Regions from separate parts of the Kocuria flava genome, predicted to be linked through region 2. Evidence: riboswitches for the same ligand, from Rfam matches in the RefSeq annotation. Region 2 holds a riboswitch; each other region holds the start of a gene.

Evidence for each region. Region 2 has a riboswitch for thiamine pyrophosphate ahead of thiC (phosphomethylpyrimidine synthase ThiC). Riboswitches for the same ligand answer to the same signal wherever they lie in the genome.
Region 1: linked by a shared signal. The riboswitch ahead of thiM (hydroxyethylthiazole kinase) and the one ahead of thiC (phosphomethylpyrimidine synthase ThiC) in region 2 are both predicted to bind thiamine pyrophosphate.
Region 3: linked by a shared signal. The riboswitch ahead of thiO (glycine oxidase ThiO) and the one ahead of thiC (phosphomethylpyrimidine synthase ThiC) in region 2 are both predicted to bind thiamine pyrophosphate.

Annotation. Positions count from the first base shown of each region.
Region 1 is NZ_CP013254.1:2,666,763-2,674,213, reverse strand. It holds gene AS188_RS11915 (ribonuclease E/G) at 1-2,986, shown strand, start outside; TPP riboswitch at 3,224-3,318, shown strand; gene thiM (hydroxyethylthiazole kinase) at 3,309-4,178, shown strand; gene thiE (thiamine phosphate synthase) at 4,175-4,915, shown strand; gene AS188_RS11900 (bifunctional hydroxymethylpyrimidine kinase/phosphomethylpyrimidine kinase) at 4,912-6,489, shown strand; gene rplU (50S ribosomal protein L21) at 6,714-7,025, shown strand; gene rpmA (50S ribosomal protein L27) at 7,087-7,344, shown strand.
Region 2 is NZ_CP013254.1:2,304,472-2,311,922, reverse strand. It holds gene catA (catechol 1,2-dioxygenase) at 1-207, shown strand, start outside; gene AS188_RS10300 (mandelate racemase/muconate lactonizing enzyme family protein) at 365-1,468, shown strand; gene catC (muconolactone Delta-isomerase) at 1,546-1,824, shown strand; TPP riboswitch at 2,077-2,186, shown strand; gene thiC (phosphomethylpyrimidine synthase ThiC) at 2,183-3,913, shown strand; gene AS188_RS10285 (hypothetical protein) at 4,127-4,396, shown strand; gene AS188_RS10280 (IclR family transcriptional regulator) at 4,623-5,402, opposite strand; gene AS188_RS10275 (maleate cis-trans isomerase family protein) at 5,616-6,437, shown strand; gene AS188_RS10270 (SLC13 family permease) at 6,450-7,451, shown strand, end outside.
Region 3 is NZ_CP013254.1:419,501-426,951, reverse strand. It holds gene AS188_RS01990 (hypothetical protein) at 1-631, opposite strand, end outside; gene AS188_RS01985 (PadR family transcriptional regulator) at 628-1,011, opposite strand; gene AS188_RS01980 (VldE C-terminal domain-containing protein) at 1,073-1,849, opposite strand; gene AS188_RS01975 (gamma-glutamyl-gamma-aminobutyrate hydrolase family protein) at 2,309-3,130, shown strand; gene thiE (thiamine phosphate synthase) at 3,243-3,908, opposite strand; TPP riboswitch at 4,004-4,106, shown strand; gene thiO (glycine oxidase ThiO) at 4,109-5,374, shown strand; gene thiS (sulfur carrier protein ThiS) at 5,371-5,610, shown strand; gene AS188_RS01955 (thiazole synthase) at 5,675-6,472, shown strand; gene moeB (molybdopterin-synthase adenylyltransferase MoeB) at 6,469-7,451, shown strand, end outside.

The sequences.
Region 1 (7,451 bases), 360 kb from region 2:
CGCCCCGGAGCGGAGCGGCACCGGACCGCAGGACGCGGAACCGGACGCCGAGCAGGAGCCCGGGACGACGGATGCCCCGCACCGGGACGCCGACGGGACGGCTGCGCAGCGGCCGGACACCGACCGGCACGCCGCGCAGCCCGCGGACGCCGACGGGACCGCCGCGCAGCGGCCGGTCCCGGAGCAGGAGCCCGGGGCGCCGGAGCCCGAGCAGGACGAGGATCCCCTGACCGCCCTGAGCTCGGCCGTCACGGCCACCTCGATCATGTTCCACGCCCCGGACCTGGACCAGATCCGGCAGGCGGCGGAGGCCCGGGCGGCCCGCCGCCGGGAGGCCCGCCGCCACCGCGAGGAGGAGGCCTCGTTCGAGGACCAGGGCGACGGCGTGGACGCCGAGACCGCCGAGGCCGAGGACGAGGGCGGGGAGCAGCCCGACGGACCCGTCACGAGCCGGCGGCGGCGCCGGCGCCGCCGCGGGGACGTCGACATGGAGCTCGTGGGCGGCAGCGACGACGACCCGCCCAACACCGTCACCCGCGTGCGCGCCCCGCGCGGCGCGGAACCGGCCGGGCCCGACCAGGTCGTGGCCGTGAAGGGCTCCACCCGCCTCGAGGCCAAGAAGCAGCGCCGCCGCGAGTCCCGCCAGACGGGCCGCCGGCGCCAGGTGATCACCGAAGCCGAGTTCCTCGCCCGGCGCGAGTCGGTCGAGCGGCAGATGCTCGTGCGCCAGAAGGACAACCGGATCCAGATCGGCGTGCTCGAGGACGGGGTGCTCGCCGAGCACTTCGTCTCCCACACGCAGCAGGACTCCCTGATCGGCAACGTCTACGTCGGCAAGGTCCAGAACGTGCTGCCCTCCATGGAGGCCGCGTTCATCGACATCGGACGGGGCCGCAACGCCGTGCTCTACGCCGGCGAGGTCAACTGGGACGCGTCGCGCCTCGAGGGCGGCCCGCGCCGGATCGAGAACGCCCTGAAGTCCGGGGACTCGGTGCTCGTGCAGGTCACCAAGGACCCGGTCGGGCACAAGGGCGCGCGGCTCACGAGCCAGATCTCCCTGCCCGGGCGCTACCTCGTCTACGTGCCCGGCGGGTCGATGACCGGCATCTCCCGCAAGCTGCCCGACGTCGAGCGCAACCGGCTGAAGAAGATCCTCAAGGACCGGCTGCCGGACGGCGCCGGGGTGATCGTGCGCACCGCGGCCGAGGGCGCCTCCGAGGAGGAGCTCACCCACGACATCAACCGGCTGCGGGCGCAGTGGGAGCAGATCCAGGAGCGGGCGGGCTCCTCCAAGACCCTCGCCCCCGAGATGCTCTACGCGGAGCCGGACCTGACCATCAAGACCGTCCGGGACGTGTTCAACGAGGACTTCACGACGATGGTCGTCCAGGGCGAGGAGGCCTGGGACAACATCGAGGCCTACGTGACCTACGTGGCCCCGGACCTCCTGGACCGGCTCAAGCGCTGGGACGAGGACGAGGACCTGTTCGTGCACTACCGGGTGGAGGAGCAGATCCAGAAGGCGCTGGACCGCAAGGTCTACCTCCCCTCGGGCGGCTCGCTCGTGATCGACCGCACCGAGGCGATGACCGTCGTCGACGTCAACACGGGCAAGTTCACCGGCTCCGGCGGCAACCTCGAGGAGACCGTCACCAAGAACAACCTCGAGGCAGCCGAGGAGATCGTGCGGCAGCTGCGCCTGCGCGACATCGGCGGGATCATCGTCATCGACTTCATCGACATGGTCCTCGAGTCCAACCGCGACCTCGTGCTCCGGCGCCTCGTCGAGTGCCTGGGGCGCGACCGCACCAAGCACCAGGTCGCCGAGGTCACCTCGCTGGGCCTCGTGCAGATGACCCGCAAGCGCATGGGCACGGGCCTGCTCGAGGTCTTCTCGGAGCCGTGCGAGCACTGCGCCGGCCGCGGGGTCGTCGTCCACGACCACCCGCTCGAGGGCCGCGCCGGCGGGTCCGGCTCCGAGTCCCGCGAGCAGCGCCCGAACCGCACCGAGCGCAAGCGCAGCCGCCGCGGCGGCGCCGAGCAGCCGCCGCGGGCCGAGGCCCGCCCGGCCGAGGCGGATCCCGCGGAGAAGGCGAAGGCCGAGGCGGCCCGCACCGCGTTCGCGACCATCGCCGCCGCCACCCACCACGAGGTGCCGGCCGAGACCGCCGCCGAGGACGCGGCGGCCGGAACGGCTCCCGCGGCGGAGGGGGCCCGGGGCGAGGAGGGCGAGGGCCGCTCGGAGGGGTCCGGACGCTCCCGCAAGAAGCGGCGCGGCAAGCGCAGCCGCAACCGGGGCCAGGGCGGCGAGTCCGCGCAGCGGCCGGAGCCCGGGGACCGCGAGGAGCCCCGCGGCGAGGACCGTGGCGGCGAGCGCGCCGGGGACCGTGGCGAGGACCGCGGTCAGGACCGCGGGGCCGCGCCCGAGCAGCAGGACGGCGCCGCGTCGCGCCTGACGATCAAGGGCGAGGTCATCGAGCTCCCGCAGGGCCACGCCGCGGCCGGCGAGCAGCCCGGGCGCCCTGCGGAGGGCGCCCGGCTGACGCTGGACTCCCTGGCCGACGCCTTCGGTGCCCCGGCGGACGCGCAGGCCGAGACCCCGGCGCGCCGTGCCCCCGAGCCCGAGCCGGCCCCGCGGCAGGAGCGCGCCCCGCGGCAGGAGCGCGCCCCGCGGGAGAAGCCCGCCCGCCGGGCGGAGCAGCCCCGCCAGGCGGAGCAGCCGCGGCAGGAGGAGCCGGCCCGCCCGGAGGAGCCCGCACGGCCCCGTCGTCGTTCCCGCCGGGCCAGCGCCCCGGCCGGACGGGCGGGCGAGGCGACGGTCACCGCCGAGGAGGCCGCGGCCGCCGAGGGCGCCCGCCACGTCGCGAAGCTGCCCGCCCGGCCCGCCGGGCAGGAGCGCCCGCAGGGCTCCGGTGCCCCGACCATCGTGGGCGTCGGCGTCAAGGCCGAGGACCTCACCAGCGGCCGTCCCGCCGGCGAGGGCTGAGCCCCGGCGCCCGACCCTGCAGCACCCGGAAGGACCCCGGCCCGCGCGGCCGGGGTCCTTCCCCGTCCCGGTCCCGGCGCGGGGACCGCGCACGGACCCCGTCCGGGCGGCCGGGGCAGCCTACCGACCGGGGCCGTCCCCGCCCCGACCGCCGAACCGCCGGGCCCCGCGCCGGGCACGCCGCACCGGTCCGGACCCGCCGGGCCCCGCGCCGCACGGATGGCTAGACTGGCAGGACCACGTGACACGGGGTGCCGCGAGCAGCGGCTGAGATCACACCCGTCGAACCTGATCTAGTCAGTACTAGCGAAGGGATGTCGCAATGCGCGATGCCGTCTCCACCTCCCCGCCGCGGCCCGGGAGCGCCGCGCCCCCGGACCCCGCCCTCGCCGAGGCCGCCGCCGCGGCCCTCGAGCGGCTGCGCACGGCCGCCCCGCTCGTGCAGTGCATCACCAACACGGTGGTCGCCAACGTCACCGCCAACGTCCTGCTCGCCGTGGGCGCGTCCCCGGCGATGACCGACATCCAGGGAGAGGGCGGGGTGTTCGCCGAGCTCGCCGACGGGCTGCTCGTGAACACCGGCACGCCCTCCGCCGAGCAGCGCGGGGCGGCCTACGAGGCCGTCGGCGCCCGCTCCCGCGCGGGCCGGCCCTGGGTGCTGGACCCGGTGGCCGTCGGCGCGCTGCCCGTGCGCACCGCCCTCGCCCGCGACCTGCTCGCCTTCCGCCCGGCGGTGGTGCGCGGCAACGCGTCCGAGGTGATCGGCCTCGCCGGCGGCGCCGGCGGCCGCGGCACGGACGCCACCGACGACGTCGACGCGGCGCGCGGTGCCGCCGCCGAGCTGGCCGCACGGGCCGGGTGCGCGGTCGCCGTGTCCGGACCCGTGGACCTGGTGCGCTCCGCCGGCGGGACGGTCGTGCGCGTCCCCCACGGGAGCGCGCTGCTGACCCGCATCACCGGCGGCGGCTGCGCCCTCGGGGCCCTGACGGCCGCGTTCACCGCCGTGGCGGAGGATCCGGCGGCCGCGGCCGTCGCGGCCACCACCGTCTACACCCTGGCCGCCGAGGACGCCGCGGGCGCCGCCGGGGGGCCGGGCTCCTTCGCCGTGGCCCTGCTGGACCGGCTGCACGGGATCACCCCGGAGCAGGTCGCCGCCCGGGCCCGGCTCGTGCGCGAGGAGGACGACCGGTGAGCGCCCGCCTCGACCCCGCGGCCCTCGTCCTGCACCTCGTGACCGACACCGCCCTCAGCGCCCCGCGCCAGGTCCCCGACGTCGTCGCGGCCGCCGTGGCCGGTGGCGCCGGCATGGTCCAGGTCCGGGACAAGCACGCCTCCGCCCGCGAGCTCACGGCCCTGCTCGTGGCCGTGGCCGAGCGCGTGGGCCGTGCGGTGCCCGTGCTCGTCGACGACCGCGCCGACGTCTACCTCGCGGCCCGGGCCGCGGGGGCCCCCGTGGCGGGGGTGCACGTGGGGCAGGCCGACCTGCCCGTCGAACTCGCCCGCCGCGTCGTGGGCCCGGACGCGGTCCTGGGCCTGAGCGCGGCCTCGGCCGGGGAGCTGGCCGCCGCCTCGGCGCTGCCCCCGGGCACCGTGGACTACCTCGGCGTGGGCGCCGTGCACGCCACGCGCACCAAGCCCGACCACCCCGCGCCGCTCGGGGTCGAAGGCTTCGCCCGCGCCGCCGCCCGCACGGGCCTGCCGTGCCTGGCCATCGGCGGGGTGCGCGTCGAGGACGCCGCCCCGCTGCGCACCGCCGGGGCCGCCGGGCTCGCGGTGGTCTCGGGGATCTGCGCCGCCCCGGACCCCGCCGCCGCGGCCGCCCGCTACGTGCGGGCCTTCACCGCGTCCGGCCGCGCGCCGGGCGCCGGGCCGGACGGGCCGCCGGAACCGGCCGCCGCCGGCCCCGCCGCGGGGGAGGGGGCCCGGTGAGCGCGCGCGTGCCCCGCGTCCTGGCCGTGGCCGGCACCGACCCCACCGGCGGGGCGGGCCAGCACGCGGACCTGAAGTCGATCGCCGCGATGGGCGGCTACGGGATGAGCGCCGTGACCGCCGTCGTCGTGCAGAACACCCTCGGCGTGCGCTCGGTGCACGTCCCGCCCGCCGAGGTCCTCACCGCCCAGCTGGAGGCGGTCAGCGACGACGTCGTGGTCGACGCCGTGAAGATCGGCATGCTCGGCTCGGTGCCCGTGATCGAGGCCGTCGCCCGGTGGCTGGCGCAGCACCGTCTGCCGGTCGTGGTGCTCGACCCGGTCATGGTCGCCACCAGCGGCGGGCGCCTGCTCGAGCCCGACGCCGAGGACGCCCTGCGCGCCGTGCTCGGGCTCGCCGACCTCGTCACCCCCAACCTGCAGGAGCTGGCCGTGCTGGCGGGGGAGGACCCGGCCCCGTCGTGGACCGCCGCGCTCGCGCAGGGCCACCGCGTGGCCCGGACCCACGACGTGCTCGTACTCGTCAAGGGCGGGCACCTCGCCGGGGACCGGACCCCGGACGCCCTCGTGGGGCCCGGCTCGCCGGAGCCCCTCGTGGCCCTCGACGGCGCCCGCGTGCCCACGGCCAACTCCCACGGCACCGGCTGCTCCCTCTCCTCGGCCCTGGCCACCCTCCAGGTGCGGCACGGGGACTGGCCGACGAGCCTGCGGATCGCCCGCGAGTGGCTGCGCGGCGCGCTGGCGGAGGCCGACGGGCTCGAGGTGGGCGGCGGCAGCGGACCGGTCCACCACTTCCACCACGTCCAGGACGCCCTCGCGTCCTGGGGCACGGCACCGGAGCGGTTCAGCGAGGAGCTGTGGGCCGACTCCGCCGGGGTGCGCCGGCAGATCGAGGAGCTGGAGTTCGTGCGCCGGCTCGGCGACGGCCGGCTCGCGCCGGAGCCGTTCCTGGCCTACCTCGACCAGGACCTGCAGTACCTGGAGCACTACGGCCGGGCGCTGGCCCAGCTGGCGGCGCGCGCCCCGGACGAGGCCTCCCGGCGGTTCTTCGCCGCGGGCTCGCTGAGCTGCACCGAGACGGAGGCGCAGCTGCACCGGGCCCGGCTGCGCCAGGCCGGGCGGGAGCGCCCCGCCGCCGCCGGGCCGACCACCCGCCGGTACACCGCGTTCCTGCTGGCGGCCACGGCCGCCGAGCCGTACCCGGTGGGCCTGGCCGCGGTGCTGCCGTGCTACTGGGTCTACGCGGAGGTCGGACGCCACCTCCAGGGGCTGGCCGAGGCCGCCGGGCACGCCGAGCACCCGTACGCGGACTGGCTGGCCACCTACGCCGACGAGGGCTTCCAGGAGGCCACCCGCACGGCCCGCCGGCTGCTCGACGAGGCGGCCCGGGAGGCCTCCCCGGCGCTGCGCGAGCGGATGCGGGAGGCGTTCCTGGAGGCGTGCGCGCTCGAGCGGGACTTCTTCGCGGCACCCCTCGAACCGCCGCTCGCCGGCACCGCCGCCGGGCCGGGCGGACAGGGGCGTGCCGGGGCCGGGGCGGCGGGTCGTTTGCCGCGGGTTGGCGCGATCGAGTAGTCTTGACCCTCGGTGCCATGCCTGGTGCGCGCGCGTTCGACTCCGGACGCCCCGCCCGGCGGCACATGCGGGTGCAGTTCCTGAAATTGCGGCGACCCTGCGCTGACCACGGCTCGGTCCCACGGCCCGGTCACCGGCGGCTCGTCTCAACGTCGTTGGTCCTGTCAGGTGTGCGCTCGACCCGAACTGTTCCATCAAAGACGTCGAGAGAAGTGAGTTCCCAAGTGGTGTACGCGATTGTCCGCGCTGGCGGCCGCCAGGAAAAGGTCTCCGTCGGAGACCTCGTTACCCTTGACCGCGTCGCCGGCGGTGCAGGCAGCACCATCCAGCTTCCTGCCCTGCTGCTGGTCGACGGGGACAAGGTGACCTCCGACGCCGGGACCCTGGCCAACGTCAAGGTCACGGCCGAGATCGTCGAGGACCTGCGCGGTCCCAAGATCTCCATCCAGAAGTTCAAGAACAAGACCGGCTACAAGAAGCGCCAGGGCTTCCGCGCCGAGCTGACCACCGTCAAGGTGACCGGCATCGACGCCTGACCGTCCCGGTCCCCTCATCCGACAGCAGACGCCAGTCCTGACACGAAGGTAGGCACACCCCATGGCACACAAGAAGGGCGCGAGCTCCACCCGCAACGGCCGCGACTCCAACGCGCAGTACCTCGGCGTGAAGCGCTTCGGCGGCCAGACCGTCAACGCCGGCGAGATCCTCGTCCGCCAGCGCGGCACCCACTTCCACCCCGGCCAGAACGTCGGCCGCGGCGGGGACGACACCCTGTTCGCCCTGGCCGCCGGCCAGGTCGAGTTCGGCACCCGCCGGGGCCGGAAGGTCGTCAACATCCAGGCTGCCGCCGAGTAGTCCCCGGGCCGGCCCCGCCGGCCCCGGTGCGGGCACCGTCCGCACCACCCATGCCTGATGCCGTAGAGGGTGGGTGCTTCCAGCGCCCGCCCTCTACAGTTTTAAGC
Region 2 (7,451 bases):
GCGCACATCCACATCAAGGTCTCGGCCCCGGGCTACCAGCTGGTCACCCAGCAGCTGTACTTCCCGGGCGACCCGCACAACGAGGACGACATCGCCTCGGCGGTCAAGCCCGAGCTGATGCTCGACCCGGCCCCGCGCACCGACGGCAGGGTCGGCGAGGAGGTCGTCTACGACTACGTCCTCGCCAAGGAAGGGCAGGTCAAATAAACCGGGGCGCTGCTTACAGACCTGCTGCCCTTCGTCGGCATCCTCGGGGCAGGTGCTCCGAGGATGCCGCCGGCCTCTAGCCAAGGCGCGCCGGTCCCCGCATCGACATCACCAACATTGACGTCAACCGCCCGCCCAGGAAAGGGTCCGCCCGCCCATGAAGATCGCAGCCATCGAGGCGATCCCCTACTCGATCCCCTACCTCCACCCGCTGCACTTCGCCTCCGGAGCCGTCCACGAGGCCGACCACGTCCTGGTGCGCATCACCACCGACGACGGGATCGTCGGCACCGCCGACACCCCGCCGCGGCCCTACACCTACGGAGAGACCCAGAAGTCCATCGTGGCCGTCGTCGAGGACCTCTTCGCCCCCCAGCTGGTGGGCCTGGACGTCCTCGACCGCGAGAAGGCCCAGGCGGTGATGGCCCGCACGGTCCACAACGAGACCGCCAAGGGCGCGGTGGACATCGCCCTGTGGGACGTCATCGGCCAGGCCCTGGGGCAGCCGGTGTCGAAGCTGCTGGGCGGGTACACCGACTCGATGCGCGTCTCCCACATGCTCGGCTTCCAGCCCGCCGCCGAGCTGCTGGACCTGGCCCTCGAGTTCCGCGAGACCTACGGGATCACCACCTTCAAGCTCAAGACCGGCCGCCGCCCGCTGTCCCTGGACGTCGAGGCCGCCCGGGTGCTGCGCGAGGGCCTGGGCGAGGACGCCGAGATCTACATGGACGCCAACCGCGGCTGGTCCGCCAACGAGGCCGCCGAGGTGCTGCGGCGCACCGCCGACCTCGGCCTGCAGTTCCTCGAGGAGCCCGACGACGCCCGCGAGGTCCTCGGCCGCCGCCGGCTGGTGGAGCACTCGACGATCCCCATCGCCGCCGACGAGTCCGCCCCGAACCTGGGGGAGGCCGCCCGGGAGATCCTCACCGGCGGGGCGAACCTGCTGGCGGTGAAGACCGCCCGCTCCGGCTTCACCGAGGCCGCGAAGATCGTGGGCCTGGCCGAGGGCATGGGCGTGGACGTCTACGTGGGCAACCAGATCGACACCCAGGTCGGCACGGTCGCCTCCGTGGTCTTCGGCGCCGCCCTGGTCCACACCTCGAAGCGGGCCGGGGAGCTGTCCAACTTCCTGGACATGTCCGACGACCTCCTCGCCGAGCCCGTGGTCATCGCCGAGGGGCGGATCCGCGTCCCGGACGTGCCCGGGGTGGGCACCGCCGTGGACGAGGACAAGCTCGCCCGCTACCGCACCGACCGGTAGACCCGGCCCGCGCACCCGGCCCGGGAACCGATCCCGGACACCGGTCCCGAACACCCATCCCGACGGAAGGACGCACCGTGAAGTACCTGGTCCACATGGACATCCACCTGCCCACCGACATGCCCGCCGAGGAGGCCGCGGAGATCAAGGCCACCGAGAAGGCCTACTCGCAGGAGCTGCAGCGCTCCGGGAAGTGGCCGGAGATCTGGCGCGTGGTGGGCGAGTACGCCAACTACTCGCTCTTCGACGTCGACTCCCACGACGAGCTGCACGACATCCTGCAGAACCTGCCGCTGTTCCCCTACATGGACATCACCGTGGTGCCCCTGGCCAAGCACCCCTCCGACGTGAAGTAGCGGCGCGCAGCAGTCTGCGTGAAGCAGGGCGGATCGCCCGCGCGGAGCGGCGACCGACGGTAGGTCGGCCACCAGGTGTCGCTGGAAGCGTTGGCACGATAGGAGCGCTCACCCACCCAGACCTTGGGCGCCTGCGCCCCAGCCGTGTCGGTGACTTCGGCCGAGGGGAGTCGTCTTAACCGTTGGGCGCGGCAGTCCCGGACGCGGTGGTCATCTGGATGGTGACCGATTTCCCGGGGGTGTTAGGGTCGGTGTCATCCACACGGGAGCCCTATTGCAGGGGCTGAGATCGGGCTGAGGCAGCCTGCGACCGTCGAACCTGTCCGGGTAATGCCGGCGAAGGAAGAGGAACCCCATCATGAGCGCATCTGCTCAGTCTGCTCTGACGCATGTCCACGATCCGGAGCACGACCTCCGCGTGCCGGTCACCGAGATCACCATGGGGGACAGCCCCGGTAACACCCCGAATCCCCCACTGCAGGTCTATCGCACGGCCGGTCCCGGCAGTGACCCGGTCGTGGGGTTACCACCGCTGCGGGAGTCCTGGATCGCCGGCCGAGGTGACGTGCAGGCCTACGCGGGCCGGGTGCGGAACTTGCTCGACGACGGTCGCACCGCGATCCGCCGAGGGGCCGCCTCCCAGGAGTGGAAAGGCGCCCGCCCGGTCCCGCTGCGAGCCCGGGACGGCCGAACCGTCACACAGATGCACTACGCCCGCGCCGGGATCATCACCCAGGAGATGCGGTTCGTGGCGCTGCGGGAGAACTGCGCGGTGGAACTGGTCCGCTCCGAGCTGGCAGCGGGGCGGGCGATCATCCCCGCCAACATCAACCACCCCGAGGCCGAGCCGATGATCATCGGGCGGGCGTTCTTGGTGAAGATCAACGCCAATATCGGCAACTCCGCCGTCACCAGCTCGATCGCCGAGGAGGTGGACAAGATGCAGTGGGCCACGCGGTGGGGCGCGGACACCGTGATGGACCTGTCCACCGGTGAGGACATCCACACAACCCGGGAGTGGATCATCCGCAACTCCCCGGTGCCCATCGGGACCGTGCCGATCTACCAGGCCCTGGAGAAGGTCAACGGGGAAGCCGACGCGTTGACCTGGGAGATCTTCCGCGACACGGTGATCGAGCAGTGCGAACAGGGCGTGGACTACATGACCATCCACGCCGGGGTGTTGCTGCGCTATGTGCCGCTGACCGCCGAGCGGGTCACCGGCATCGTTTCCCGCGGGGGTTCGATCATGGCCGGGTGGTGCCTGGCCCACCACCGGGAGAACTTCCTCTACACCCACTTCGAGGAGCTCTGCGAGATCTTCGCCCGCTACGACGTCGCCTTCTCCCTCGGCGACGGCCTGCGCCCGGGGTCGATCGCTGATGCCAACGACGCCGCGCAGTTCGCCGAGCTGGACACCCTGGCCGAACTCACCGCCCGGGCCTGGAAGCACGACGTGCAGGTCATGGTCGAAGGCCCCGGGCACGTGCCCCTGCACCTGGTGCGGGAGAACGTGGAACGCCAGCAGCGGTTGTGCCACGGCGCCCCCTTCTACACCCTGGGCCCGCTGGTCACCGACATCGCCCCGGGCTATGACCACATCACCTCCGCGATCGGGGCCACCGAGATCGCCCGCTACGGCACGGCCATGCTCTGCTACGTCACCCCGAAGGAGCACCTGGGGCTGCCGAACAAGGACGATGTGAAGACCGGGGTGATCACCTACAAGATCGCCGCCCACGCCGCCGATCTGGCCAAGGGCCACCCCGGAGCCGCGGAACGTGACGACGCGCTGTCGAAGGCCCGCTTCGAGTTCCGCTGGCGCGATCAGTTCGCCCTGTCCCTGGACCCGGACACCGCCGAGGCCTTCCACGACGAGACGCTGCCGGCCGAACCGGCCAAGACCGCCCACTTCTGCTCAATGTGCGGGCCGAAGTTCTGCTCCATGCGCATCTCCCAGGACATCCGCGACCGCTTCGGCGGCCCACAGGAGCAAGCGGCCCGAGCCGGTATGCAAGCCAAGTCCGCCCAGTTCCGGGCGTCCGGGAACAAGGTCTATCTCGAGGTGCCGACGACCCCCACCATGTGAGGGATTCACCCACCGCATGCGCTGACCCATGAGGCGGCAGACGTTGCGCTGCTCGGGCCAAGGGGCACGAGCAGCGCAATGCCTGCCATGCACCCCCGATCGCCCCCACACACGACGACACACCGGGAGCCGGTTCCGCACCCAGCCCCTCTTCGAGGTCCCAGCGCGGAGACAACCCCGAGACCCCCTATTCAGGAAGAAACGATCCACTTGATGCCGAACGACACGCCCACAGACCACGACGACACGTGCTTGGACGAGGCCGACGCTCTTCGACGGCGCATCAACGACCTCACCGACCGGATCCACACGCTCATCATGGACCGTGGCGCGGCGGTGCAAGAACGCAACCACGCCATGTACACCCTGCACCGGAAAGGGGCGAGCATCGAAGAGTTGGCGGAACTGACCGGGATTCACCACGACGACGTCGCCGACTTCGTGCACAGGGCGCCCCCCCTCGACGGGCCCATGATGTCGTAGACGTCACGCCGCCCGGACCCGTTGTGCGCAGGTGGCACCCCGGCGAGAAAGCACGGCGTTAAGCGCACCCGGCACCGCGGCACCCCGGACGGGATGTGACGTACAAGCATCCAATGTCGGGCAGCGCGCCGGCCCTACCGCTGCGTCCAGGATCGGAACGAGGCCTCCGCCGCCCGAGGTGACGGCCGCCGCCTACGGGCCCGCATCATTCTGGGACCCCGTGCTTTCAAGCCTGCGCGATGTCATGCCCCAGTGCTTGGCTGGCTCGCGTGGCTGCCCGGCGGACGACGGGCCCCAGGCGGGGGACGTCATCGGGTCCGACGCGCTGCGTGGGGAAGCCCAGGCCCAGGACCCCGGCGAGGTCCCCGGCGTGGTCGAAGACGGGGGCGCTGATGGACCCGACGTCGGCGTGGCGCTCACCGAACGCGGCGTAGAAACCCTGCTCCCGGGCCGCTGCGGTCTGTTGTTGCAGGAGCTCGAGGCTGTCCGGGGTGGCGGGTGCGAACTTGGTCAGCGGCGCCTGCTCCAGGGCTTGCCAGGCTTCCGGGTCGTAGGCGAGAAAGATCTTGCCCGGGGCCCCGGCGTGGATGGGCATGACCTGGCCGACCATGAACGGGCGCATCACCACATGGCGGGTCTGGGCGACCGCGACCACGGTGCGGAACGCCCCGTCGCGGGTGTAGAAGCAGGCGCTCTCCCCGGTCTCATCGCGCAGTTCCTGCAGGATCGGCTTGATGAGACGCACGACATCGAGGCCGACCGTTCCCGGGGTGGCCCAGCGGACGAGCCCGATGCCGATCCGGTAGCGATCCCCGTCGCGGTCCAGGAATCCTTCTCGCACCATGTTCTGCACCAGCCGCTGGCACGTGCTGGAGGGCAGGCCGGTTTTCCGGATCAGCTGCTGCAGGGTCGGCTCGGGCTCCTCGACGGAGAAGCAGTCCAAGACCTGGGCCACTTTGTGCAGCACCAGGATCGGTGCCGCCGCAGAGCCCTGCTTCGCGTCCATCGTCTCCCACCCAATCTTCCTGCCCGCTGAGCCGTCCCAGTGGGCGTCCTCATGGTAGCCAACACCGCCTCCAGGGGAGTCGAGCTGGTGACGTGACCCGGGTCATGGAGTGTGACGCAGTTTACACCCTCACGCCAAGATCCACATACTGGGTTCGCAACCCACGAAGTGGGCTAGAGCACATCCCATCACTCTCGACTTCCTGGAGGATCCGTGAGCCTGTCTGACATCACCTGCGAGACCGCCCCCGAACCGAAGGGTGCGAAGACGTCGCGGATCGGTCTGATCGTCCCGAGCTCGAACACCACCATGGAGACCGAGCTGCCGGAGCTGTTCCGCCGCCAGTCCGAGGTCACCGGCCAGCGCTACACCTTCCACTCGGCTCGGGCCGGGCTGAAGAACGTCAACCGTGAAGAGCTGCTGGCCATGGTGGACAAGGCCGGGGACTGCGCCCGGGCGGTCTCCGACGCCGCGGTGGACGTGATCGCCTATGCCTGCCTGGTGGCAGTGATGGCTCAGGGACCGAACGCCCATGAGATCTCCGAGAAGGTCATCGCCGAGGCCGCTGAGGACAACGGCCACCCGGCCGCGGTGGCCAGCAGCGCCGGGGCGCTGGTGCGCACCCTGCAGGACATGGGGGCCCGGAGGATCGCCATGGTGGCCCCGTACAAGCTGCCGCTGACTCAGATGGTGCGCGAGTACATCGAGGGAGCCGGCATCGAGGTCGTGGACGCCATCAGCCTGGAGGTCGACGACAACCTCGCCGTGGGCGCCCTGGATCCGCAGAACCTGCCGGAGATCGCCCGGGGACTCAAGCGCGACGACGTCGACGCGGTCATCCTCTCGGCCTGTGTGCAGATGCCCTCCCTGCCGGCGGTGCAGCAGGCCGAGGACGAGCTGGGCGTGCCGGTCATCACCGCCGCCACGGCCACCACTTACGAGATCCTCAAGGCCCTGGGCCACAAGCCGGCGATTACCGGCGCCGGCGGGCTGCTGTCCGGGGCCCACACCACGGCCGCCGCCCGGCGCGGCTGACCAGGAGGAACCATGTCCCTGTCACTGATCGCGTTCCTCGTCCTCATCGCAGCGTTCGCCCTGGGGTCTTTCACCCGGATCAACGCCGGCCTGGTGGCCACGGTGGCCGCCTTCGGGGTCGGTGCCCTGGTCGCTGGCATGCCCGTCAAGGACGTGATCGCCCAGTTCCCGTCCGGCCTGTTCTTCATCCTCGTCGGCGCCACCTTGCTGTTCGGCATCGTGCGCGTCACCGGCACCATCGATCTGATGGCCTACTGGGCCGAACGCCTCGCCGGGCGCCGGCGGCTGCTGGTGCCGGCGCTGATGTTCCTGCTCACCGCCGTGCTCGCCTCGGCCGGGGCCTTCACCCCGGCGGCCATCGCCATCGTCGCCCCGGTCGCCCTCGCCCTGGGCACCCGCTTCGGGATCAGCACCCTGGCCATGGGCCTGGTGATCGTCCAGGGCGCCAACGCCGGGGCCTTCTCCCCGGTCAACCCCTTCGGCGTGCTGGCCAACGTCATGCTCGACGAGGCCGGCGGCAGCGGCCAGGACACCCTGAAGCTGTACATCTACTGCTTCGTCTTCAACGCGATCCTGGCCGTGCTCGCCTACGCCGCCGTGCAGACGATCATGAACCGCCGCCACGCCCGAGCCGTAGAACCGACCCCCGGGACCACCGAGGGACCCGGCGCCACCGAGGCCGTGGCCGAGACCGCCTGGCAGGATCCCCGGGAGGAGGCCGAGGCCGCCGGCACCCAAGGTGGCGTCCTCACCGCCGCCCCGCAGACGAAGGTGGCCCCGAAGCCCACCGTGGAGGGGCCCGTCAAGGTGGACGTGACCCCGATGCGCGTGTTGACCCTGGCTGGGCTGGTGGCCCTGCTGGTGCTCACCACCGCCTTCGGCCTGGACGTCGGTGTCGCCTCCCTGGTCATCGCCCTGGTGCTGATCTGCGTCAAGCCCGCCGTGCAGAAGCCGGCCGTGGAAGACATACCCTGGTCGGCGATCATCCTGGTCACCGGCATCGTCACCTACGTC
Region 3 (7,451 bases), 1.6 Mb from region 2:
CACCGGGGCCGTGCACCAGCTCCCGGTGCACGGCCCACGCCAGGACCAGGACCACCGGGAACAGCCCCACCGCGACCGGTGCGGCGGGCAGGGAAACCGCCGCCGGCAGGTCGAGGCGCCCGGCGAGCGCCGCGCCCAGCCCCGTGAGCTGGACGACGACGACGAACGGGAGCCCGACCGTCCAGGGCCGGCGCACGAGCGGGCCCAGGACCCGGGGCAGGGCCAGCAGGAGCAGCACGAAGACCCCGAGCAGGCCCGCCTGCACCGCGTTGTAGGCCAGGTCCTCGCCGCGGGCCCAGGGTCTCGCCGCGGCGGTGCCCACCAGCAGGGCCGCGACCTGGGCCGCGGACAGGGCCGTGATCCGCCGGAACCCGGACGCCGGCCGCGTCGGGGACTCCTCGGCGATGCCGGCGGCGTAGGCGGCGGGGTCCCCGAAGGCCTCCTCCGGGGTCTCACCGGCAGCCGTGCAGTGGCTCTCGACCTCGCCGAGGCGGTCCCCGATCACCGGGCCCGGGACGTCGCGCAGGCGCAGCTCGAGCACGAAGTCCTCGCACCACGCGTGGTGGGCCCGCACGAACGGGCGCTGCCAGACCTCGGCGGAGAGGGGACGGGTGCGGGCGTCGGCGTTCACGGTGTGCTCCTCGAGGTGTGGGGGGTGCGCGGGGGCGGCGGGGCGCCGTCGGCGGGGGAGAGGTGGCCGGTGACCGTGGCCGCGAACGTCCGCCACCGGGCGGTGCCCTGTTCGAGCTCGGCGCGGCCGGCCTCCGTGAGGGCGAAGTACTTCCGGCCCGGCCCACCCTCGCCGGCCCGCCACTCGACGGTGACCAGGGCGTTCTTCTCCAGCCGGGCCAGCAGCGGGTAGAGCGTCCCGCCCTTGACCTCGCCCAGACCGGCCTCGGCCAGGGCGGTCGCGATCGCGTAGCCGTAGCTGGGCCCTCCGGCGAGCGTGCGCAGAACGCACAGGCCCAGGACGCCGCGCAGCCACTCGCTGTGCTGGGTGACGGTGCTCATGGCTACATAGTGCCGCTATCTAGTCAGTCTGTCTACTGTCTGTGCTCCCTCCGGCCGGCGTTCAGCGGGTTCCCCCGCGCAGCACGTCCACGTGCACGTGGTCGAGGTGGCGCAGGATCTCGTTGTCCGGGTCGGGGGCGTCGTAGTCCTGCCACTGCCCGCGCAGACCGTGCACGCTCCAGACCCGGTCGTCGAAGATCACGTACTGCACCTCCAGCTCCTCGGCGTGGGCGGCGAGCCAGTGCGCCAGGACCCACCCCTGCCGCCGGTTCTCCTCGGTCACCGGGCGGAAGAAGACGTCGACGGCGCGGCCGTCGTAGTGCGTCGACTCCGCCCCGTGCCCGGTGCCCACGCCACCGGGGGCGAAGCCGCCGAGGCTCTGCTCCCCGAAGACCCCGGTCATCGCCTCGAGCAGCCGCTGGGCGCGCGGGGTCAGGCCGGAGGGGGTCAGCTCCTGCGCCGGCAGGTCCTCGGCGGCCGTCGCCCGGCAGCTCAGGCTCGGGCCGGCGTCCCCGGGCGGGCCCTCGGCCAGCCGCTGCAGCACGGCGTCGTCGAGATCGGAGGTGTCCGGGGGAGCCTGCCCGCGGGCCGCGAGCGCGACCGCGGTGGTGGCCCGCTGCGCCTGCTCCCGGTCGAGCCCGATCCGCCCCTCGGCGGTCTCGACCGTGCACTCGCTGCCCCAGCCCGGCCCCGCGCCCGTGCGCAGGGCCTCGAGCAGACCGGGGCCGAGGAGGGCGAGCGCTCCCGCGAGCGCCGCGAGCAGCAGCAGTCCCGCGAGCGGGCGCCGGGAGCGGCGCCGGTCCCCGGTCGTGGTGGCGATGGCGCACCTCCTCGGCATGCGGTCCGGAGCTCACGTTCTAGCAGGCCCGGCTGGGTCCCGGCGGGGAGCAGCGCGGCGCTGGGGGACGATCCGTGGTCCCGGGTCCCTCGCCCGGCCCGCCGGGGCGGTGGACCATGTGCAACGGCGGGTTCTTCGCGGAGGGTGAAGAACCGGCGATGTTCTGCTCCTGGACGGGGATGCGCAGGGCCGGCACTGGGGCACAGTGAGGTGCACCACGAACGGGAACGGCAGTTCCCGGGGGATCGAGATCCGGACGGCACCCCTCGACCTGGGATCCCCACCGCAGCTCCGGCCGGCTCCACCACGACCGGCCGGAGCTGTGCGGCACCGCCGGCGCGCCTCGCCGGCCGCCGATCCCGCACAGCGTCCCGCCCCGCCCGCCCGGCGGAGCGGGGCGCGGGCCCGCCCGGCGGGCCGCCCGAGACGAACACCCCTTCACCGGGGAGGAGATGACCCATGAACCGATCAGCCGTCCGTCTTCACGAGCACGAGGTGACGCCCGTGGGCCTGTGGGCCCTGCGCGCCGGGGCCCCCACCGTGGCCGTCGTGGTCTCGCTGAACTTCCCGGGGCTCACGCCCCGGCACCGCGACCTGGTGCGCCGCTACACGCGCACCGCGCTGCAGGCCCTCGTCGACGCGGGCGCCCGGCCGGTCCTCGTCGACTCCAGCGCCGCCGCGCTGCCCGACCCGGCCGTCGCCGCGGCCGCCGACGGGCTGCTGGTGCTGGGCGGCGGCGACGTCGACCCCGCCCTCCACGGGGCCGAGGGGCCCGTGCCCGGCCAGTACGGCGTCGACCCGCGCGCCGACCGCTACACCCTGGAGCTGCTCACCGCGTGCCTCGACCGCGACGCCCCGCTGCTCGCCGTCGGCCGCGGCGCCCAGCTGCTGAACATCGCGTGCGGCGGGACCCTCGTCCCCGGCCTCGGCCCCGGGCACCAGGGGCACCCCGAGCGGGCCGAGGCCCGGGAGGAGGAGGTCGTGCTCGCGCCCGGCAGCCGCCTGGCCGGTCTCCTCGGTGCCGGGCGGGCCACCGTCCGCTCCGACCACCACCAGGGCCTCGCCGTCGTCGGCCCCGACCTGCGGGTCGCCGCCGTGGCCGGGGACGGCACCGTCGAGGCCGTCGAGCACCGCCACCGCACCTGGGTCCTCGGGCTGCAGTGGCACCCCGAGGACTCCCACGGTCCGTGCGCGCACCGGCGGGCGCTGTTCGGCGCCTTCGGGGCGCAGCTGGCGGCCGGCCGCCGCCCGGCCGCGGGGGAGGACCTGCTGGCCGCGTGAGGTTCCCCCAGTCCGCGAGGGGCGGCGTTCGGCGGTTCTGTTTCCCGCAGAGCCGCCGAACGCCGCCCCTCGCGGTGTTCTTCCGCGGTGCGTCCCGGGGCGCGTGCCGGGCTCAGGCCGGCAGCAGCTCCCGCAGCCGGCGGGCGGCCGCCTCCGGGTCGACGGCCTCCGTGACGGCCCGGACGACGACGGCGCGCCGCGCCCCGGCCGCCAGCACCGCCGGCAGGCGGTCCGCGTCGATGCCGCCGATCGCGAACCACGGCACGGCCCCCGCCCGGCCGGCGGTCAGCGCGGCGGTCTCCTCGACGAGCCCGAGGCCGGTGGCCGCCCGCCCGGGCTTGGTGGGGGTCTCCCACAGCGGGCCGGTGCAGAAGTAGTCGACCTCGGGGTCCTCGAGCGCGGCGCGGGCCTGGGCGGCACTGTGGGTCGAGCGCCCGATCAGCACGTCCGGGCCGAGCAGCGCGCGGGCCTGGGCGGGGGAGAGGTCGTGCTGGCCGCCGTGGAAGACGTCGGCGCCCACGAGCGCGGCGACGTCGGCGCGGTCGTTGACGGCGAACAGCGTCCCGTGCTCGGCCGCGACCCGCGCCAGCACGTCCAGGGCCTCGAGCTCGGCGTCCACCTCGAGGGACTTGTCGCGCAGCTGCACGACGTCCGCCCCGCCGGCGCAGATCGCGTGCAGGAACTCCTCGAGGTCGCCCCGCTCCGTGCGCGCGCCGGTGCACACGTACAGCCGGGCCGTGGCCAGCCGGGCGGCCCGCTCGCGGCGCAGCGCGCTCACCGGCGCGCTGCCGGGGGCACCGGGGGTCGTGACGGATCGGGGGGTCTCGGTATGCTGGGTCACACGCTGAAGGGTAGTCCGTGAGGACGAGCTCCAGCGCGTTCTGCGGGAGCCCCGGACGGGGCTGAGAGGGCTTGAGCGCCGACCGCCACACCTGATGCGGGTCATGCCGCCGTAGGAAAGGACAGCCGGTGGACACCGTGCACCCTCCGACCACCTCCCCGCACCCGGCCGGGACCGAGCACCTGCGCGCGGACGTCGCCGTGGTCGGCGCCGGCGTCATCGGCCTGGCCACCGCCTGGGAGCTGCGGCGCCGGGGGTGCTCCGTCGTCGTCGTCGACCCCGACCCCGGGGCGGGCGCCAGCCGCGCCGCCGCCGGGATGCTCGCCCCCGTCAGCGAGGTCCAGCACCGGCAGGACGCGCTCGTCCCCCTCATGCGCGCCTCGGCCGCCGCGTACCCGGGGTTCGTGGCCGGGCTCGAGGCCGCCGCGGGCGCGTCCGTGGGCCACCGCGCCACCGAGACCCTCGTCTGCGCCGCCGATCCCGCCGACCGGCAGGCCCTGGCCGACCTGCGGGAGCTGCAGCTGCGCCACGGCATGGAGGTGGAGGCCCTGCCGGTGCGCGCGGCCCGCGCCCTCGAGCCCGCGCTGAGCCCTCGGCTCGCCGGCGCCTTCCGGATCCCCGGGGACCACCAGGTCGACCCGCGCCGGCTCGTCGCGGCCCTGCTCGCCGCCCTCACCGCCCAGGACCCGCCCGAGGGCGCCCCGGCCGGGCCCGTCCGCATCGTCCACGACCGGGTCACGGCCCTGCGCCGCGGGCCCTCCGGTGCCGTGACCGGCGTGCGCCTGTCCCGGGGCGGGATGGTCTCCGCCGGCGGGACGCTCCTGGCCCCGGGCGCCGCCCTCGCCGCGATCGACGGGCTGCCCGCCGGGGCCCGTCCGCCCCTGCGCCCGGTGCACGGGGACATCCTGCGCGCCCGCCTGCCCGACGGGGCCCCCGAGCTGCTCGGGCGCACCGTGCGCGGGCTCGTCCACGGGGTGCCCGTCTACCTCGTGCCGCGGGCCGACCGCACGCTCGTGATCGGGGCGACCTCCCGCGAGGACGACCTCGCCGGGGCCAGCGCCGGCGGGGTGTTCCGGCTGCTGCGCGACGCCCAGGCGCTGGTGCCCGGCACCGCCGACCTCGAGCTCACCGAGGTCCTCGCCCGCGCCCGCCCCGGCACCCCCGACGACGTCCCCTGCCTGGGTCCGGTCCGCGACCCGGACGGGACCCCCGTGCCCGGGCTCGTGCTCTCCACCGGCTACTTCCGCCACGGCGTGCTGCTCACCCCGCTGGCCGCCCGCCTCGCCGCCCAGCTGCTCGCCGGCGAGCCCGGCCCCGACCCCGCCGCCGACGCGGAGCTGCTGACCACCACCGACCCGCAGCGCTTCGCCACCCCGTCCCCGACTCCCAGGAGCCCCCGATGACCGTCCTCCGCCTCAACGGCCGCCCGCACGAGACCGAGGGCGAGCCGACCGTCGCCGACCTCGTCGCCGAGGCCGTCGGCCGCCCCCTAGGGCCCGACGGCGCCCCGCTGGACGGCGGGCGCCTCGGGGTCGCCGTGGCCCTCGACGCCGCGGTCGTGCCCCGCAGCCGGTGGGCGACCACCACGGTGGGCGAGGGCCGGTCCGTCGAGATCGTCACCGCCGTGCAGGGAGGCTGAGCCCGTGCACCCCGCCTCCGACCCGCTCGTCCTCGACGGCGTGCGCCTGTCCTCCCGGCTGATCATGGGCACCGGCGGACTGAGCTCCCTGCACACCCTCGAACAGGCCCTCGTGGCCTCCGGCACCGAGCTGACCACCGTGGCCCTGCGCCGCTACGCCCCCGGCCGCGGCGACTCGCTGTTCGGGCTGCTCGAGCGCCTGGGCATCCGGATCCTGCCCAACACCGCCGGCTGCGCCACCGCCCGCGACGCCGTGCTCACCGCCGAGCTCGGCCGCGAGGCCCTCGGCACGGACTGGGTCAAGCTCGAGGTGATCGCCGACGAGCAGACGCTGCTGCCCGACGTCGTCGAGCTGCTGGACGCCACCGAGCAGCTCGTGGCGCGCGGCTTCCGGGTCCTCGCCTACACCTCCGACGACCCGGCGCTCGCCCGCCGGCTCGAGGACGTGGGCGCGGCCGCCGTCATGCCCCTGGGCGCCCCCATCGGCACCGGCCTGGGCATCCTCAACCCGCACAACATCGAGCTCATCGTCGCCCGCGCGTCCGTGCCCGTCGTCCTCGACGCCGGGATCGGCACCGCCTCCGAGGCCGCCCTGGCGATGGAGCTCGGCTGCGACGCCGTGCTGCTGGCCAGCGCCGTCACCCGGGCCCAGGACCCGGTGGCCATGGCCACGGCGATGCGCCACGCCGTGACCGCGGGCCGGCTCGCCGCGGCCGCCGGGCGGATCCCCGTCCGCCGCCACGCCGCCGTCGCCTCCTCCCCGCGGGCCGGGCGGATCGGCGCCGGTGCCTGCGACCCCGGCCCGTCGGACCTCGCGGGGGTTCCGGCCGGGGGCCGGTCCCCGGCCGGTGGGCTCCGGTGAACCCGTTGCCCCCGCTCGTGGACCCGGGCCCCGAGCTGACCCGCGCCGAGCTCGAGCGCTACGCCCGCCACCTCGCCCTGCCCCAGGTCGGACCCCTCGGGCAGCGGCGGCTGCGCCGCGCCCGCGTGCTCGTGGTCGGCGCCGGGGGACTGGGCGCCCCGGTCCTGCAGTACCTCGCCGCCGCCGGGACGGGGGTGCTCGGGATCGTCGACGACGACGTCGTGGCGCTCAGCAACCTCCAGCGCCAGGTGCTCCACGGCACGGCGGACGTCGGCCGGCCCAAGACCGACTCCGCCGCCGAGGCCGTCGCCCGGCTCGACCCGGGCGTCCACGTGCGCACCCACCCCGTGCGGCTGGACGCGGACAACGCGGTCGCCCTGTTCTCCGGCTACGACCTCGTGGTCGACGGCGCCGACAACTTCGCGACCCGCTACGTGGTCAGCGATGCCGCCGCACTGGCCGGGATCCCGTGCGTGTGGGGCTCGATCCTGCGCTTCGAGGGGCAGCTCAGCGTCTTCTGGGCCGGGCGCGGGCCCACCTACCGCGACCTCTACCCCGAGCCGCCGGCCCCCGGGGAGGTGCCCAGCTGCGCCGAGGGCGGGGTGATCGGCGCCCTGCCGGGCACGATCGGCGCGGTCATGGCCACCGAGGCGGTCAAGCTCGTCACCGGCGCCGGGGAGCCCCTGCTCGGACGGGTGCTGCTGCACGACGCCCTGGCCATGACCTGGCGCGAGCTGCGCCTCGAGGCCGACCCCGCCGCCGCCCCCGTCTCGGCGGTCACCCCCGCCGAGGCCTCCTGCGGCGTGCCCGGGGCCGACGCCGGGGCCGCCGCCGCCGAGAGCCTCTCCGCCGCCGAGCTGGCCGGGCTGCTGGAGCGCCGGGAGCAGGGCCGGGCCGCCTTCGCGCTGGTCGACGTGCGCGAGGGCTGGGAGCGCGAGCTGGCCGCCGTCCCCGGTGCCGTGCACGTCCCCCTGGCCGA